DNA from 4 places in the Neorhizobium sp. T25_13 genome. Region 3 is predicted to be linked to each of the others. Evidence: predicted binding sites of a transcription regulator. Region 3 holds the regulator's gene; each other region holds the start of a gene.

Region 1 (4,524 bases), on a different contig from region 3:
TGGCCCGCACCGGAACCGGCTTCAGCCGCGCCGAAAGCGCACGCCCGATGGACAGAACTGCGAGAATGCCGGCAAAGGCGACGGTCAGCGAAGCCGTCAGAAGTGCTGCCATGGCGAGCACGGCGATGGCCGATATGATGACGAAGAAGATGCGAATATTTTGCATGGTATATACCTTTCTCACCAAGGAATGTGGAGCCTTGCGCCCTTTCTTGCAAGGGGCTTTGGGCATGCAGTATTGCCGCAGACCAAAAAGATTGGCACAAAGCGCCGATGATCGCCTTGACCGATATCAAATCCGCCTCCTTTCATACTCGCCGGTCGATTCTGAGCGTGCCGGCCGGAAACACGAGGGCATTGGAAAAGGTGCATGGCCTCGATTGCGACGCGGCGATCTTCGACCTCGAAGATTCCGTCGCGCCGGAAAAGAAGGGCGAGGCCCGCGAGAACCTGCGCCGGCTCTTTAAGGAAAACCCGCTCAAGGGCAGGGAAGCGATCATCCGCATCAACCCGCTCGAAACCGAGTTCGGCAAGGCGGACATGGATCTCGTGACCGAAGTCTCTCCGGACATCGTGCTGATCCCGAAGGTCGAGCATATGTCGCAGGTCCAGGCGGTGGCGGATATCCTGTCCGAAGCCGGTGCTCCGGACGATCTCGCCATCTGGGCGATGATCGAAACGCCGAAGGGCGTCCTGAATGCGCCGGCGATTGCCCCTGTCGACGAGCGGCTCCAGTGTTTCGTGGTCGGCCTCAACGACCTGCGCAAGGAAACAGGCGTGCTGCCGCAGCTGGGCCGGGCCTATCTGGTGCCCTGGCTGATGCAGATCGTGCTCGCCGGCCGCGCCCATGGCATCGACGTGATCGACAGCGTCTTTAACGACTTCAGCGATGCGGAAGCCTTCGAAGCGGAATGTGCCCAGGGCCGTGCCATGGGCTTTTCCGGCAAGATGCTGATCCATCCGGCCCAGATCGAACCCGCCAACCGGCATTTCGGGCCGGATCCACGGGCCGTGGAAGAGGCGGAAGCGGTGATCGCCGCCTTTGCGGAACCGGGAGCGCAACATCTCAACATCATCAACCTGAATGGCAAGATGGTCGAAAGGCTGCATCTGGCGGAGGCCGAAAGACTTGCCGCCACGGCCCGGATCATCGCTGCAAGAAAGAGAACGCCATGAAACTGTATCGCTTCCTCAGCGGCCCCGACGATTCTTCCTTCTGCCACAAGGTAACGGCGGCGCTGAACAAGGGCTGGGAACTTTCCGGCTCGCCGACCTATGCCTTCAACGCCACGACCGGCGAGATGCAGTGCGGCCAGGCGGTGACGAAAACCGTTCACGGCAAGGAATATGACCCCGAAATGAAGCTCGGCGAGCAATAGGCTCCCGTCAGGGGATCAACGCTGTGCAGCTTCGTCGGCGCTGGCCTCGATGCGCTCCATGTCATCGTCGCTGAGGCCGAAATGGTGGCCGATCTCGTGGATCAGCACATGGGTGATGATATCGCCCAGCGTTTCTTCGTTTTCCGCCCAGTAATCCAGGATCGGCCGGCGATAAAGCCGGATGCGGTTCGGCAATTCGCCCGTTTCCATGTTGAACCGCTCGGAAATGCCGCGGCCTTCGAAAAGGCCGAGCAGGTCGAAAGGCGTCTCGAGTGCCATATCCTCGAAAACGTCGTCGTCCGGAAAATCCTCGATCTCGATCGTCAGGTTGACGGTGAGAGCCCGGAATTCCTCCGGTAAATGACCATAGGCTTCGATCGCCAACGACTCGAATGTGCTGATCGTCGGCGCGTGGCGATCCTGCCAATCGTCGGTCTGGTCGATGCGGGCCATAGGCTCTCCTTCTGATCAGGCCCATATAGTACCTCCCGCGATATTTTTCGAGTGAAGAATCATCGCCCTAGGATCCAAGGAAAAGATTCCCAGGATTTGGCTGTTGACTCTTTCGGGCAGCTCTGGAATCCATAAGAACATAAAGAGAACATGTACAGATGGAGCTGACGCCATGGCCGAGCACGCCACGGCGCAGGAGACGCTTTTTGCCCTGCGCGAACAGATCGCCAGATTGGAGGGAAAATCTCTGCCGGCGCTTGCCGCGGCGGAACAGGCGGACTCGGCTGCCGATCCGGAGGGCAGGAAATCCAAGAACAACCCACCCCGTCTGCCATTCGGCGTACCGCCGATGGATACCGCCTTGGAAGGTGGCCTGCCGCTCGATGGCATCACGGAAATCCGTTCCCATTTGATGGGGGATGCCGGGGCAGCAAGCGGCCTTGCTCTCTCGCTGGCGTCTCACCTCAAGGCGAGACAGCCGAGCGAGGCGCCGCTTCTCTGGATCTGTGATGTCGTCTCCATGCAGGAGGCCGGAATTCCTTATTCCATCGGTCTCAAACAGTTCGGATTGAGCCGCCGGGATATTCTTTACGCCTCGCCACGCAAGTTGGACGATGCCCTGTGGCTTGCCGAGACCGCATTGGCGAGCGGGGCTCTTGTCGCCGTCATTCTCGAAATCCGGGGAAATCCCAAGCATTTTGGGCTCACCGAAAGTCGCAGGCTGGGTCTGAGGGCAAAGGCGGCGGCGCGGCCACTCTTTTTGTTGCGGCATGCGGGAGAGGAGGAGGCGAGCAGCGCCTCGTTCCGCTTTCTTGTCGAACCGGCGCCGGCGGCTCACCGGCATCTTCCGGATGGATCCGTGCTTGGCGGCAGCATCGGTCATCCCGTTTTCAGGCTGACCCTGGAGAAGAGCCGTAACCCGGCTCCTCTGTCCCTACTTCTGGAGTGGAACCCCCATGACCGTCAATTTTCCCTTGGCCAAGACACAGGAGAGGCTTTTTCTTTCCGCAACCCGCCAGCGCATCCTGGCGCTCGTCTTCCCGCATCTGCCGACCGACAGGATCGCGCGCCGGCTCTGGGGACTGTCGTGGCGTTCGAAAGGGCGTCCTGAGCATCATCCGCCGATCCTCTGCGCCGGCCGGCGCGAAAACGCCATGCGGCTCACAGCGCTAGATGAGGTTTCCGAACGTCTTGGGCTGAAGCGCGGGCAGGGGCTGGCGGAAGCGCGCGCCATGTTTCCGAAGATCGACGTGGTGGACGAAGATGACGCTGCGGACCAGGGCCTTCTCGAGGCGATCGCCGATTGGTGCGATCGTTATACCCCGCTGGTGGCGCTGGACGGCCGCGAAGGCCTGTTTCTCGACATTACCGGCTGTGCCCACCTCTTCGGCGGCGAGGAAGCCCTGCTGAAGGATATTCTTGGCCGGCTTCTGCAGATGGGCTTCGATGTCAAAGGAGCGATCTCCTCGTCGCCGGGCCTCTCATGGGCGGCCTGCCGCTTCGGCCGCGGCGGCGTGATCACCGATCAGGTGACGGAGGAGGTGCTGGCGCCTCTGCCGGTCAACGCTCTGCGCATCGATGAGGCCACCGTCGCATCGCTTTACAAGCTCGGACTGAAAAGGATTGGCGACCTTCTGCCCATGCCGCGTGCGCCGTTGGCTCGCCGTTTCGGCATGCACCTGTTGCTTCGACTGGATCAGGCGCTCGGGCACAATGAGGAAGCCATCTCGCCTCGCCGTCCGGTGGCTGCCCTTTCCGCCGAGCGGAGGCTTCCCGAGCCGATCCAGGCGGAAGAGCATATTCTCCAGCTCACCGGCCAGATTGCCATTTCGTTGAAATCGGAACTGGAGGCTCGCGGTGTCGGGGGGCGAGTTTTCGAACTGGTGCTTTTCCGTGTCGATGGCCGGGTGTTTCGCATCGCGGCCGGCGCCTCGCAGCCGTTGCAGGATCCGAAACGGATCTCCTCGTTGTTTTCCGAGCGCCTGAACGCGGTGCATGACGATCTCGACGCCGGCTTCGGTTTCGAACTCCTGCGTCTCAACGTGCTGCAGCACGACGTCTTCAGGATCTCGCAGGGTGATTTCACCGGCAATGGCGACAGCGAAATCTCGCTCGCCGACTTTATCGACCGGGTCTCAGCCCGGCTCGGGGCCGACTGTCTGCAGATCGCCGATCCCAAACAAAGCCATATGCCGGAGCGCGCGGAAATATTTGTGCCGGCGATCGCGGCACGGATTGTCCGGGAAGAAACCCGGGAGCTTTCCGCCTTCGGGCCGAGAAGTGATCGGCCCTTGCGGCTTTTCCGGCATCCGGAGCTCGTGGAAGCCTTTGCGGCAACGGTGCCGGATGGGCCTCCCCGGCGTTTCCGCTGGCGCCGCATCGTCCATGAAGTCATCCGCGCCGAAGGGCCGGAGCGGATTTCGCCGGAATGGTGGCATGACGAGGAGGATGTAGAGGAACGCGATTATTTCAGGCTTGAAAGTGAAGCCGGCCGCCGCTTCTGGATTTTTCGCGCAGGTCATTACGTGGCCGGCAAGGCTGCGCCGACCTGGCGGGTGCACGGGATTTTCGCATGACGAGCGTCCCGGCTTTTTTCGAGATCGGTGCCAAGACGAACTTCTCCTTCCTGGAGGGCGCGGCCAAACCGGAGGAGATGATCATCGCGGCCAGCGTATCCGGCTTGTCCGGTCTC
Region 2 (4,524 bases), 350 kb from region 3:
CGACGGGCCGCTCACCGATTACGCCGAGCTCACCCAGAAATTTGCGGCCGTCCCGGGTGTCAGGATGGCGCTGCCGCTGGTCGAGGGCCAGACGCTGGCATCGGGCCGTGGCGGTGCAGGTTCCGGCGCTCTGGTGCGCGGCGTCCGCCCGGAAGATCTCGAAAAGCTGTCGGAGGTTGCCGGCAACGTCAAGTCCGGCGATATGGTCGGTTTTGCCTCGGGGCAGGGGGTTCTGGTCGGCTCCAGGCTCGCAGCCCAGCTCGGCCTCTCCGCAGGCGACCAGATCACGCTGATCTCGCCGGAAGGCGACGTGACGCCGATGGGCGTCAACCCGCGCGTCAAATCCTATCCGGTGTCCGGCATTTTCGAGATCGGCATGTCGGAATACGACGCGACGATCATCTATATGCCGCTCGAGGAATCGCAGCTCTATTTCAATGCCGACGGCATCGTTCAGTCGATCGAGCTGTTCATCGACAATCCCGACAATGTCGACGAACTGCGCCCGAAGATCGAGGCCGCGGCCGGCCGCCAGATCTTCATCACCGACTGGCGGCAGCGCAACCAGACCTTCTTCTCCGCGCTTCAGGTGGAGCGCAACGTCATGTTCATGATCCTGACCCTGATCGTGCTGGTGGCGGCGCTCAATATCATCTCCGGCCTGATCATGCTGGTGAAGGACAAGGGCAGCGATATCGCTATCCTGCGCACCATGGGTGCGGGTGCGGGCGCTATCATGCGCATCTTCTTCATGACCGGGGCGGCGATCGGCCTCGTCGGAACGTTCGCAGGCGTCCTGCTCGGCGTGGTCGTCTGTCTCAACGTCGAATCGATCCGCCAGTTCTTCTCCTGGATCTCGGGTACCATCCTCTTCGATCCGCAACTCTATTTCCTCAGCCAGCTGCCGGCGGAGATGAGCTTTGGCGAGACCTTCTCGGTGGTCATGATGGCGCTCGTCCTCTCCTTCATCGCCACCATCCTTCCGGCATGGCGGGCCTCCCGGCTCGATCCTGTCCAGGCCCTTCGATACGAATAGGACCCACATCCTTCATGGCACCCAAAACCGTCTTGCAGCTCTCGGGCGTCGAACGTCATTATGGCCAGGGCGAGACCACGCTTTCGATCCTGAAGGGGGCTGATTTCGACCTGAAGACCGGCGAGATCGTCGCGCTGGTCGCCCCGTCGGGCACCGGTAAGTCGACGCTGCTGCATCTCGCCGGACTGCTAGAACACCCCGACGCCGGCGAGGTCTTTCTCGCCGGGCGTGCCTGCAACGGACTTCCCGATGCGGAGCGCACCGCGATGCGCCGCAACCAGATCGGTTTCGTCTACCAGTTCCACCATCTCCTGCCGGAGTTTTCCGCGGTCGAGAACATCATGATGCCGCAGCTGATCGCCGGTCTTTCCAAGGCCGAGGCGAAGGAGCGGGCAAGCCAGCTTCTGGACTATATGCGCATCGGCCATCGCGCCGAGCACCGCCCTTCCGAACTGTCCGGCGGCGAGCAGCAGCGCGTGGCGATCGCCCGTGCCGTCGCCAACGCCCCGCGCGTGCTTCTTGCCGACGAACCGACCGGCAATCTCGACCCGAAGACCGCATCCTATGTCTTCGACGCGCTGGAAGCCCTGGTGCGCCAGTCGGGCCTCGCGGCCCTGATCGCCACCCACAACCACGACCTCGCCAGCCGCATGGACCGCCGTGTGACGATCGAGGGCGGCAAAGTCGTCGAGATGTGAGACGCGGACATCTGTGCGGATGGATCCTCGGGTCGAGCCCGAGGATGACGCCTCTGGTGGTGTACTCCGCCCCTTCCTCCGTCATCCTCGTCCTCGGGTTAAACCCGAGGATGGCCCGAGGATCCATCCTCCAGGCGCCGCCCTATCGGGCATATTCGAAACCTCCCCGCCAACCCCATCAAGCACTTAGCCTCCCTCTCATCCCCACCCTCTCGGCCCGTGCCTACAATCTCACCGTTTCGTCGCGGATACACCGGCAGGCGTGCCGGCGAGGCGGGACCGGCGCGGACGTCAAGGGTAAGACGCAAAACCTTGGCGTTCGGGTTCGCGGAAAATGGTCTCGCCTCCGGCGACGCGGGGATTCGGCCGAACCTCACCGTTAACGCCTTGTTTACCAGGTGAGGGAGGATATCGCGATATGTTTGTTTCCGGTCTGTTCTTTTATTGACTCTCAAACAAAATGAGAACAAATTAAAAACATAAGAGAACACGGGAGACGACGATGACTGACCTGCTTCGTGACATTGCCGCATTCGCTTCCATCGCCACCTTCGTGGCCAGCCTCTCCATGATCATGATGGCCATGTGATCGGACACCCAGCCGGTCCCTCTGGCGAAAGGCGTTGAGGAGGGAATTCCGAACTGGACTCTCAAAGCCCTGCGCCGGACAATAGCCTGATTCATGAGATGGTTCCCGCTTCATCAAACGGGCAAGGCGCAGACATGGCAGACAAAATGGACATAAAATCGGGATCGGAAGAGCTGGGAACCAGCCCTCAATTCGTTCACCTGCGCGTCCATTCCGCCTACTCGCTTCTCGAGGGCGCCTTGCCGCTCAAGAAGATCCTCTCGAAGGCGATCGCGGACAATCAGCCTGCGATCGCGATAACCGACACCAACAATCTCTTCGTCGCGCTGGAATTCGCCCAGAAGGCGATCGGAGACGGCCTGCAGCCGATCATCGGCTGTCAGCTGTCGATCGATATGGAAGACCAGTCGGACGAGCGGCGCAACAGCCACCAGCAGCTCGCCAAGCTGCCGGCGATCGTCGTGCTGGCGGCCAATGCCGTCGGTTACGAACGGCTCGTCGACCTGATCAGCCGCGCCTATCTCGGCGACGAGGGGCATCAGTCCATCCATATCAGCCGCTCCTGGCTGGAGGACGGCGGCACCGAGGGGTTGATCGCGCTGACCGGGGCCGGAAGCGGGCCGGTCGATATGGCTCTGAAGGAAGGCAATGCTACGCTTGCCGAAGCGAGGTTGCTGAAACTCAAGGAGATATTCGGCGATCGGCTTTACGTCGAACTGCAGCGCCACGGCGCCTACGATCGGCGCCACGAGCACAAGATCGTCACGCTCGCCTACGACCACGACCTGCCGCTGGTGGCGACCAACGAGGCCTTCTTTCCCACCAAGTCCGAGTTTGATGCCCATGACGCGCTGATGGCGGTGGCCCATAATGCGATCGTCTCGGACGACACCCGGTTCCGCCTGACGCCGGACCATTATCTGAAGAGCCGCGCCGAGATGGCAAAGCTGTTCGCCGACCTGCCGGAGGCGCTCGAAAACACCGTCGAGATCGCCCGGCGCTGCTCTTTCGTGCTGAAAACCCGCAATCCGATCCTGCCGCGCTTCACCGGCGCCACCGACGATCCGGCGGAAGCCGAACGCGCCGAGGCGGAGGAGCTGCGCCGCCAGTCCGTGGAAGGGCTCGAAGAGCGCATCGCGACGCTCGGCATGACGCGCGGTTATACAGAACAGGATTATCGCGACCGGCTGGATTTCGAGCTCAGCGTCATCGAGAAGATGAAGTTTCCGGGCTACTTCCTGATCGTTGCCGACTTCATCAAATGGGCCAAGCAGCAGGGCATCCCGGTCGGTCCCGGCCGTGGTTCGGGTGCGGGCTCGCTGGTCGCCTATGCGCTCACCATTACCGACGTCGATCCGCTGCGCTTCTCGCTGCTGTTCGAACGTTTCCTCAATCCCGACCGCGTCTCGATGCCGGACTTCGACATCGACTTCTGCCAGGATCGCCGTGAAGAGGTGATCCGCTACGTGCAGCAGAAATACGGCCGCGAGCAGGTGGCGCAGATCATCACCTTCGGCTCGCTGCAGGCGCGCGCCGCGCTTCGCGACGTCGGCCGCGTGCTCGAAATGCCCTATGGCCAGGTCGACAAGATCTGCAAGCTGGTGCCGAACAACCCGGCCAACCCGACGCCCCTGTCGAAGGCGATCGAGGAGGATCCGAAATTCCAAGAGGAGGCCGACAAGGAGCCCGTCGTCGCCCGCCTTCTCGATATCGCCCAGAAGATCGAAGGCCTCTATCGCCACGCCTCGACCCACGCCGCCGGCATCGTCATCGGTGACCGGCCGCTGTCGAAGCTCGTGCCGATGTATCGCGACCCGCGCTCGGACATGCCGGTCACCCAGTTCAACATGAAATGGGTGGAGCAGGCGGGCCTGGTGAAGTTCGACTTCCTCGGCCTGAAGACGCTGACCGTGCTGAAGACCGCGGTCGATTTCTGTCGCAAGCGCGGCATCGAGATCGATCTCGCCAAGATCCCGCTCGACGACACCAAGACCTACGAGATGCTGTCGCGCGGCGAGACGGTCGGCGTGTTTCAGGTGGAAAGTGCCGGCATGCGCAAGGCGCTGATCGGCATGCGGCCGGACTGTATCGAGGACATCATCGCGCTCGTGGCGCTTTATCGTCCGGGCCCGATGGAAAACATTCCGACCTACAATGCCCGCAAGCACGGCGAGGAGGAGATCGAATCGATCCATCCGACG
Region 3 (4,524 bases):
ACCCGGCCGCGCAGCCCCTCGGCACCCGGCGTCGGCGGCAGGGCGAATTCCGCCTCGAGTTCGTGATCCTGCAGGATGCGAATGTGGGCATTTGCCGCCGCAAGCTCGAGCGAAGCAGCCTCTGGCTTCGCCTTCGTCATCAGCACCAGCTCGGCCAGGGGTGCGAAATCGGAGGGCGCCGATGCCGACAGAATGATCTTGCTCAGCCCCATGACCGCATTGGAATGGTGCTCCAGTTCGCCGCGATCGGCCGGCAGGGGATTGATCCGCTGGCAGGAAAACATCAGGAAGTCGGGCGCCCGGTCATCACCCGCAAAAGCCAGCCGGAAGCTTGCCTGGATTTCGGAACCGTCGGCCAAGGTCATTCCGCGGGAAAATTCCAGCACGTCGCCTGCCGAGATGCCACGCATCTTGAAACGCGCGTGATCGGCCATCGCGTCGCGCGTCGCGACAACGAGCGCCGAGAAGCCCTGCCTGTCACGTGCCTTGCGGAAGGCCAGATCGCGTGCGGTAAAAACGTTGCCGCGTTTGGCGGCAGCGCTTGCATGACGCCGATTGGCAATAGCCAGCGGCTCCAGATAGCTGCCATCCGAGAAGAACACACAAGCATTGGCTGTGCCGAAAGGATGAAAAGCGTCGGGCGCAACTGTAAAACCAAGCTTCGTGAGCCGGGAACGCGCAGCGGTAAGTCCCGCCACCGGCAGCACGAGATGATCGATTGGTCTTGCGTTCACGCGAGGGCCCCCGGAATTGGAATCGCAAAGCTAGTTTGGCAGCGGGCTCGCGCCGCGCAAGTGGTGTGGCTCGAGATATCTGGTACGCATCTATGAAGAAAAAATCATCATACTTCACAGAAATTTAGGGACTTGCAGAACACATATGGAACATATAGTGTCCGTTCTGGATTTGTTTCCGACTCTGAGGGTGCCAAAAGATGCTCACGCGCAAACAACAGGAATTGCTTCTGTTCATTCACGAACGCATGAAGGAATCCGGCATCCCGCCGTCATTCGATGAAATGAAGGATGCTCTCGACCTCGCGTCCAAGTCCGGCATCCACCGCCTGATCACCGCGCTCGAGGAGCGCGGCTTCATCCGCCGCCTGCCGAACCGGGCCCGGGCGCTCGAAGTCATCAAGCTGCCGGAAGCCTACTCGCCGAGCATGCAGCCGCGGCGTGGTTTTTCGCCCAGCGTCATCGAGGGCAGCCTCGGCAAACCGCAGCCGGTCGCGGCGCCTCAGAAACCTGCCGCCAACGACGATTCGCCGAACGCCACGACAGTTCCGGTCATGGGCCGCATCGCTGCCGGCGTGCCGATCTCGGCGATCCAGAACAACACGCACGACATCGCCGTGCCGGCCGAGATGCTCGGTTCCGGCGAACATTATGCGCTCGAGGTCAAGGGCGATTCGATGATCGAGGCCGGCATTCTCGACGGCGATACCGTGATCATCCGCAACAGCAATACGGCCAATCCGGGCGATATCGTCGTGGCGCTGGTGGACGACGAGGAAGCGACGCTGAAGCGCTTCCGCCGCCGCGGCGCCTCCATCGCCCTCGAAGCCGCCAACCCAGCCTACGAAACCCGCATCTTTGGGCCGGACCGGGTGAAGATCCAGGGCAAGCTCGTCGGCCTCATCCGCCGGTATCACTGATCATCTGCCGGAGCGGTTCCGGCAATGAACTATCGAAACCCTGGCTTCGCCAATCATAGTGGCGGTGCCGGCTCCAGGGACGGTCTGCGCCCGCCATGGCGGCACGGATCTGCCAGCGCCGAATGTCGGTCGCGCCGTTGAGGGAAATCTCCAGGGCACCCGCCTTGCGAAGCGTGGCGCCATTAATCATCAGGGCGCCGGACCGGCATTGGTCGAAGCGGGCGCGCGGCGCAATGACAAGACTGGCGGCGTCGCAGGCGGCACCCGCATAACGGCCGTCCTCGACAGCGATAACGATGCCCTTGCCCGTGCTTGCCGCACACCAGGCCGTCGGCTCGCAGGTGAAGCGGCCGACGGGCGCCTGTTTTATCCTCGACTTTGCCGTTTCCAGTTGCTGCGGGGTCAGTTCGCGGCGCTCGTTGGTTTTCTCGCCGGGCTGCTTGTCGTCGGGGGGCTTGTCCCTGGATGGCGACATTTCAGGCTTGGTGGGATCGCCGAGCAGAAGCGCCCTCTTCCATTGGCCGTAGACAAAGTCGGGCGGGCGGGCGCGATTGGTGGTCACCCCTTCCCCGTCTACAAGTGCGACCATCGTCCCGTCTTCCGAGATCAGTATATCCGGCAGCGGCATCGACCGCTCATGCCAGGAAAGCAGCAGAGCGGTCACCATCAGCGGCAGGCCTATCAGTCTCAGTCTCGTCCTCATGAGCGTCAGCAGCAGGAAACCTGCCGTCGACACGGTCAGGAACCAGGGATGCTGTCGCCCTATGCCGACATCGCCGCCCCAGGCGGCGACGTGTTTGGCGATGGCGATCACCCATCCCAGGCCGATGCCCATGAGCTTCATGAAGGGCGCATCGAGGCCGAACGGCATCAGCAGCATGCCGGCCAGCCCCGCCGGCATGACCACAAAGGAGATGATCGGCATGGCGGCGAGGTTGGCGGCAAGGCCGTAGGTGGCGATACGGTGGAAATGCTCGACCGAGAACATGGCGGTCGAGATGCCGCCGATCAGCGAGGTCACGAAGATGCCGGCCGCGAAATTCCAGGATGCCAGCACCGGCGTCACCACAGGGTGACGGAATGGCAGAGGTTCGGGATCGCGGCGTTCTGCCCTGTGTTTCCAGAGTGCGTAGCCGGCGACAAGGGCGGCGGTGGCGGCAAACGACATCTGGAAGCTCGGCCCCAATATTTCCGAGGGCGACATGGCGATGATGACCAGGGCAGACAGCGCCACATTGCGCAGGCTGATCGATGGCCGATCGAAAAGCACCGCGACCAGCATGATCGCCATCATGATATAGGCCCGCTCGGCGGAAACGCCGAAACCGGAGATCAGGTAATAGGCCGTCGCCATCATCAGGGCGCCGAGTGCGGCGATCTTCTTGACCGGATAGGCCTGGGCGAAGCCCGTGAAGACGGAAAGCACGGTGCGCACGCCGACAAAGAAGATGCCGGCGGCGAGCGCCATGTTGAGCCCGGAAATAGCGACGATATGGGCAAGGCCCGACAGTCGCAGCGCCTCGGTGGTGTCTTCGGAAATCGCCCGGCGCTCGTCGGTGACGATCGCCGCGGCAAAGGCGCCGGGATCTCCGGGCACGGTCTTCCGGATACGGGTTGCGATTGCACTGCGCAGATCGAAAAGCTGGGTTTCGACGTTCGCAATCCAGCTCCGGGTTGAAGGGGAAGCAGCCTGCTTTTTCGGCGCCCCATAGAAAAATCCAACCGCGCCGATGCCGTCGTAATAGGAAGAGAAGGCAAAGTCGTTGAGGCCAGGCAGGGCGGGTCCCGACGGGGGTGAAATGCGGGCGCGGCCGCTGATCGTCTCGCCGGTTTGGGCCGGCTCATGGCGGGACCTTGCCAGCAGAGATACACGCTGCGGTGGGCGCCTGACTTGCGGATTGGAGGTCCGCTCAATGCGGACAATATAACGCCAGCGGCCCTGGGCGTCGCTCTCCCTGCGCTCGACCACGCCGGCAAGCTCGGTGGTCACCGGCGTATCGAGAATGACGGTGGAGCGCCTCCAGGTCTCCAACTGCGCCAGCATCATGCCTGCGAGAAAGAGTGCGAGAGCGAGCGGCAACAGGTGCGTGGCACCGGACCGGTAGCGCGAGACGATCACAAATATCGCGCAGACGCAAAAGAGAAGGAAATACGGCCAGAAAGCCGGGGTCTGCGGCAGCACAAACCAACAGGCGGCCCCTGCCCCGATGACAACAGGCAGAAAAAGGAAGCCATGGCCATGGACCGTCTCCTCCTCCAGCATGGCCGGGAGACGGCGCCGCAGCCGGTCAAGGCGTCGGATCGTCGAGCGTTGAAAGGACCCGCGTGACGTGTGAACCGGCGGGCTGCGTTCGATCGCGGGAAAAAGCTCGGCCAGGTCCCGGACCTTGACTGAGTCGGATGCGCCTCCGTTTATGCGGAGATCCGGCGGCCGGGATATCAGCTTCCCTGCCTCGGCACGCGTCGGAAATGCATTTTCCTCCGGCATGAAACGCTCTATTCGCCCCACCGCCAAACATGTGGCAATGCAACCTGCGCGCTTCCTCCCCGGCCGTCAACCGACGGTTAAATATCGGGAATTCCGAGGCGCAAAAAAGGCCTGCAACAGGAAGTTGGACATCCAAGCAAACGCCGCTGCCCAATAATTTTTCGCGCTGCACAAAATGCCGTCACGACAGCTTGGCATCAGCTTTCGGATCATATAGCTAAACTGTGGACGCTTAATTCTTGTGGCGCTTTTTGGGCGCCATGCCGCCAAAAGGTTGGAGGATCAGCATGACGGATACAAGCGCAAATCTGGTAATCGGTGACAGAAAAGTCGATCTGCCGGTCAAGTCGGGCACCATCGGTCCGGACGTGGTCGATATCGG
Region 4 (4,524 bases), 620 kb from region 3:
AGTTCGGACGAACTGCGCCTTCGTAGTAGTCGCCACGGTCCAGGACGACCGTGCCGTCGAACGACCGGTTCGAACCCTGGGCGTTGGAGACCGAGCCCGTGTAGCCGTAGCTGGCCGAACCCTTGGCGTTCTGATGCGTTGCCGAGTGCTGCTGGCCGGCCGACGGCGGAGTAACGCCTTCGTAGTAGTCGCCTTCAGCGAGAGCGACGGAAGCGAAGGAGGCCGAAGCGATAAGGGCTGCGGCGATAGCGGAAGTGATCTTGGTCATGGTGGTAGTCCCTTCAGAGTGACCCGCGGCTTTCAGTTTGCGACCTGGCCTGCGGAGATTGTTTCGGTATCTTGAATGAGCTGCGGTTAGTTCGGGCGGTTTGCGCCGTCGTAGTAGTCGCCGCGACCGATCGGAGCCGGGATCTGGTTCTGTTGATCCTGAGCAATGCTGCCGGTCTGAACATGGTCGACGGTAGCGGAAGCCTTGGAGGCACCTTCGTAATAGTCACCTTCAGCGAGGGCGACGGAAGCGAACGAGACCGAAGCGATAAGGGCTGCGGCGAATGCGGAAGTGATCTTGGTCATTGTCTTTATCCTTGGGTTATGTTCGGTTCGGTCTTGGGTCCGAACCAGAGTGAATTTCTGTTTGCGATGCTGATATCGGACCGATCGGTTCGATCCGAAAGCCCCCCATTTCGGCGACTGCTGTCAACGAAACGTTGACAGCGAAAATTGCTTGGAAAAAATGCACGTAAAACGTGCTTATCGTGGTTATTTCTCGGAAAAAGCCACGAATAAATCGATTAAGTTACGATTTGGTAAGATAATTAATAAGTGAAATCAGTAGGATATCCGGCGCTGAAAGGAATTGCACCGACTGCGTGTAATTTTCGTGAAATCATGTCATTTTCGAGGCTTTTATGTGGCGTAAATAGTGTTCAATAGGTATTCAAGCTTTTCACAAAACTGTGACATTGAAATTTTGCGAATTTTTACGCCCGAAATCGATGCCGTTCGCGTGATCAAATTGCCTTTTCTTGATGCGGCGCAGCAAAATAATCGGGCACCTCTTGACGGTTGGAAACGAAAAATGGCCGTGCCGTTGCCGGCGCGGCCATTTCTGCACTTCTTATATGGGACGATATTCGGGCGATCGGCTTAGAGGCGGGTCCACGTCTGCGATTTGCAAAGGATGGCGAGGACGCAGCCTTTCATTTTGAGCGAATTGCCGTTGACCGAACCGGACCCGCTATAGGTCTTGTCCTCCGCGGGATCGGTGATCTCGCCGCTATATTCGCCGTCCTTGCCGGAGAGCTTGCCGATCTGCTTGCCCGAATGTTTGCCGGTCTTCAGCGTCACGCAATAGGCGGTGCCGCATTTGCCGATCACCGCGGTCTCGCCGCTGGCGGTCTTCCAATTGCCTTCGATCGGCTCTGCGGCCCGGGCTCCGGTCGCGGCAAGTGCCAGCACGGCAACAAGCATCAGTCTGCGCATCATGATTGTTCTCCTCCTTCGCTTCCGCCGCTGAGCTCTTCGGGAGCAGACAGACGGCGCGGTTTCCTCCAGTTCGCACCCCTCTGGACGAACTCGTGCCGAAATTATCTTACGCACACGTAAAGGTAAATATGAGTTTGGGCCCGACATGGCGGAATTTCAGCGCTCGGGAAGGCCGGGTTTTCCATAGCCCTGGAGACAGGTTCACCGAACCGAACCGTATTCGTAGTTAGCGATCAGTTTAAATCGTTTTCTAAACTTTCCGTAAAAATCTCCGCAAATTCCTTAAAATGCAAGGCATCCCATGTTTAACAAAAACTCAAATTTACGAAGCGTTTGAACTTTGTTTTCGTTGAATTAATCATGCTTTTTAGGCGTCTTTTGGAAGGTTGGGCGCATAGTGAAGTCATCAAACGAGCGGAAAAAACCGCCGGCCGGAAGGATCAAAACAGCCGCTTGAAGACGGTGATCCGGATGGAGCCCGAAAGGGCAAGAAACAGGGCAGACGACGAACAACAGGCTTTAACAGGGATCAAACCGATGGCACGCTTTGAAATGAATAATTCCGGAATGGCCACGATGGGTGGCGAAACCCGCGCCGACACTTTCTGCGAAATGGGCCTGATGTATGCGACCGGTCGTGGTTGCGACGTTGATCTGATCTCCGCACACAAATGGCTCAACATTGCCGCGATCAAAGGCTCCGATCGCGCCGCCGAATTGCGCGCCGACCTCGCTCAGACGATGAGCAAGATGCAGCTGGCCGCAGCACTCCGCGCCGCTCGCGAATGGATGACCATGCACTGAGCGCCTTCAGGAGCGCCGTGGTCGACGAATTGACCGGCCCCGCAAGAGGGCCGGTGGGAGAACAATCCAAAAGACAGCACCCATGAGGGATTGGGAGACAGGGCGGTCGGTCTGGACGGGGACGATCGTCGGAAATTGAGACCGCGACCGGCAGGAACAAGGCCGGCGCGGTCGTTTTTCGTATAGCCTATAGGCCCTTCAGCACCTTCGGCAGAGCTTCTTCGAACAGTGCCATGTCCGATTCCGGGCCCGTGCTGACGCGGATGCAGCGGTTGAGCTGCGCGACACCCGGCATGCGGATAAAAACCCCGTGCTCCATCAGCCCATCGACGATCGAGCGTGCATAGGCGCCGTCGCGGCCGCAATCGATCGCCACGAAATTGGTGGCGGACGCCAGCGGCTTCAGTCCGTTGGTTTCAGCGATTGCCGCGATCCGGTCCCGCGAGGCCTTGATCTGCCCGATCACCTGGGAGAGGTAGGCCTGGTCTTTCAGCGCCGCGAGTGCCGAGGCGATACCGATCCGGTTCATGCCGAAATGATTGCGGATCTTGTCGAAGGCTTCAGCTGTGCCGGGCGTCGAGATCGCATAACCCACCCGCGAGCCGGCCATGCCGTAGGCCTTCGAGAAGGTCCGGGTGCGGATGATGTTCGGCCGGTCGATCAGGGCGGCGATCTCGGGCGTCGCGCCGGCGGGGCCTGTCTCGCAATAGGCTTCGTCGAGAATCATCAGGCAGGTTTCCGGCAGCGCCTTGGCAAAAGCAACGATGCTGTCGGCATCCCACCAGCTTCCCATCGGATTGTCAGGATTGGCGAAATAGACCAGCGGCGCGTTTTCACGGCGAACGGCTTCCAACAGCCCATCGAGGTTTTCGCGGTCGTCGACGTAAGGCACCGTCACCAGACGGCCGCCATGGCCGGCTACATGGAAGTTGAACGTCGGATAGGCGCCGAACGAGGTGACGACCGGCATGCCCGGCTCGATGACCATCCGGACGATCAGCCCGAGCAGGCTGTCTATGCCTTCGCCGACGGCAATGTTGTTGATCTGACAGCGCAGATGCGCGGCGAGCGCCTGCTTCAGTTCGAAATTTTCCGGATCCGCATATTTCCAGGTGCTTGTCGCCGCAGCGCTGATCGCCTCGATGACGGAAGGCGCCGGTCCGAAGCCGTTTTCATTGGCGCCGATGCGGGCCTTCACCATGAGACCGCGATTGCGCTCGATGGCCTCGGGTCCGACGAAGGGGACGGTGGCGGGAAGGGCGCTGATCAGCGGCGTAAAGCGCGAGAATGCGGGCATGGACTTCAGTTCCGGTTCTTTTAAAACCGGCACACAATAGGATCGATTCACCGGCATGCAAGTCTGGTTGGGCTCGATTAGGCTGCATCGCCGCTAAATCTTTTCGCCTCCCGTTTGAAAAGCGCGTCGAGCCTTTCGATGACCTGACGTACCTCCGGCCGATGCCGGTCGTCGTCATTGGCGACGATCCACATTGTATAGGTGAGCTCCGCGATGATGCCGCCCTCGCGCACCAGACCGGGAACGGAATCACCGATGAAGCACGGCAGCACACCGCGCCCGTTGCCGCGGGCGATCAGTCTCGGCAGGATATCCGGAGAATTGGTCCAGGTGCGAATATCAGCCTCGTGATGCTGGAACACCCATTTATCGGCCGGGGAATGGGAGTTGTCGGTGCCGAGCGAAACCCAGGGCATGATCTCGTCTTCGGCAAGGGCGCTCGCCCTATATATGCTCGCCCTATATATAGAGTGTGCGACGACGACTGATCGGCGGATCGCCACATTGCCTGATTCCGGTCTCCGGGCGACTATCCCGATATCCGCCTCGCGATAGGTGAAATCGACGCCCTTATGCAACGACTTGCAGCAGAGCCGGAACCGGTCCTCTCTGCCCCTGATCTCCGGCGTGTGCTCGCCGATGTAACCGGAAAGCCAGGCATCGGCGCCGATCGAGACGATCGGCATGGCAAAGGCCTGCGCGTTCCAGTCGGCAATGCTGTCAGCGGTCCTTTGCATGGTGCGGACGTGTTCGAGCAGCGTTTCTCCATCCGGCGCCAGCCGATAGCCCTGCTGGCTGCGCACGAACAGGGTCCGGCCGGTTGCCCGCTCGAGCGCCAGCATCCGCCGGCCGATCGTCGGGGCGCTGAGGCCCGTGCGGGCGGCGGCGCCGCTCAAGCCCCCTTCGCTCGCCACATGCAGGAACAGTTTGAGATCGTC

Evidence for each region. Region 3 encodes LexA, which represses DNA repair genes until DNA is damaged. Its sites were predicted from a motif close to TGTTCNNNNTGTGTTCNG; they were not measured.
Region 1: C5J22_RS22440 (ImuA family protein) is a predicted target of LexA. The motif match lies at 1,966-1,983, and genes of this name have one in related genera.
Region 2: dnaE (DNA polymerase III subunit alpha) is a predicted target of LexA. The motif match lies at 2,197-2,214, and genes of this name have one in related genera.
Region 4: C5J22_RS03435 (sel1 repeat family protein) is a predicted target of LexA. The motif match lies at 1,816-1,833, and genes of this name have one in related genera.

Annotation. Positions count from the first base shown of each region.
Region 1 covers NZ_PVBI01000010.1:105,551-110,074, forward strand. Annotated here, with positions in the region: gene C5J22_RS22420 (hypothetical protein) at 1-166, opposite strand, end outside; gene C5J22_RS22425 (CoA ester lyase) at 274-1,176, shown strand; gene C5J22_RS22430 (DUF1737 domain-containing protein) at 1,173-1,379, shown strand; gene C5J22_RS22435 (metallopeptidase family protein) at 1,395-1,832, opposite strand; gene C5J22_RS22440 (ImuA family protein) at 2,005-2,943, shown strand; gene C5J22_RS22445 (DNA polymerase Y family protein) at 2,957-4,408, shown strand; gene C5J22_RS22450 (error-prone DNA polymerase) at 4,405-4,524, shown strand, end outside.
Region 2 covers NZ_PVBI01000002.1:282,927-287,450, forward strand. Annotated here, with positions in the region: gene C5J22_RS04830 (lipoprotein-releasing ABC transporter permease subunit) at 1-1,036, shown strand, start outside; gene C5J22_RS04835 (ABC transporter ATP-binding protein) at 1,051-1,734, shown strand; gene dnaE (DNA polymerase III subunit alpha) at 2,470-4,524, shown strand, end outside.
Region 3 covers NZ_PVBI01000002.1:632,271-636,794, reverse strand. Annotated here, with positions in the region: gene C5J22_RS06720 (VOC family protein) at 1-734, opposite strand, end outside; gene lexA (transcriptional repressor LexA) at 935-1,654, shown strand; gene C5J22_RS06710 (ComEC/Rec2 family competence protein) at 1,635-3,836, opposite strand; gene gltA (citrate synthase) at 4,430-4,524, shown strand, end outside.
Region 4 covers NZ_PVBI01000002.1:8,745-13,268, forward strand. Annotated here, with positions in the region: gene C5J22_RS03420 (hypothetical protein) at 1-268, opposite strand, end outside; gene C5J22_RS03425 (hypothetical protein) at 355-573, opposite strand; gene C5J22_RS03430 (DUF2147 domain-containing protein) at 1,147-1,485, opposite strand; gene C5J22_RS03435 (sel1 repeat family protein) at 2,023-2,289, shown strand; gene C5J22_RS03440 (pyridoxal phosphate-dependent aminotransferase) at 2,477-3,586, opposite strand; gene C5J22_RS03445 (LysR family transcriptional regulator) at 3,664-4,524, opposite strand, start outside.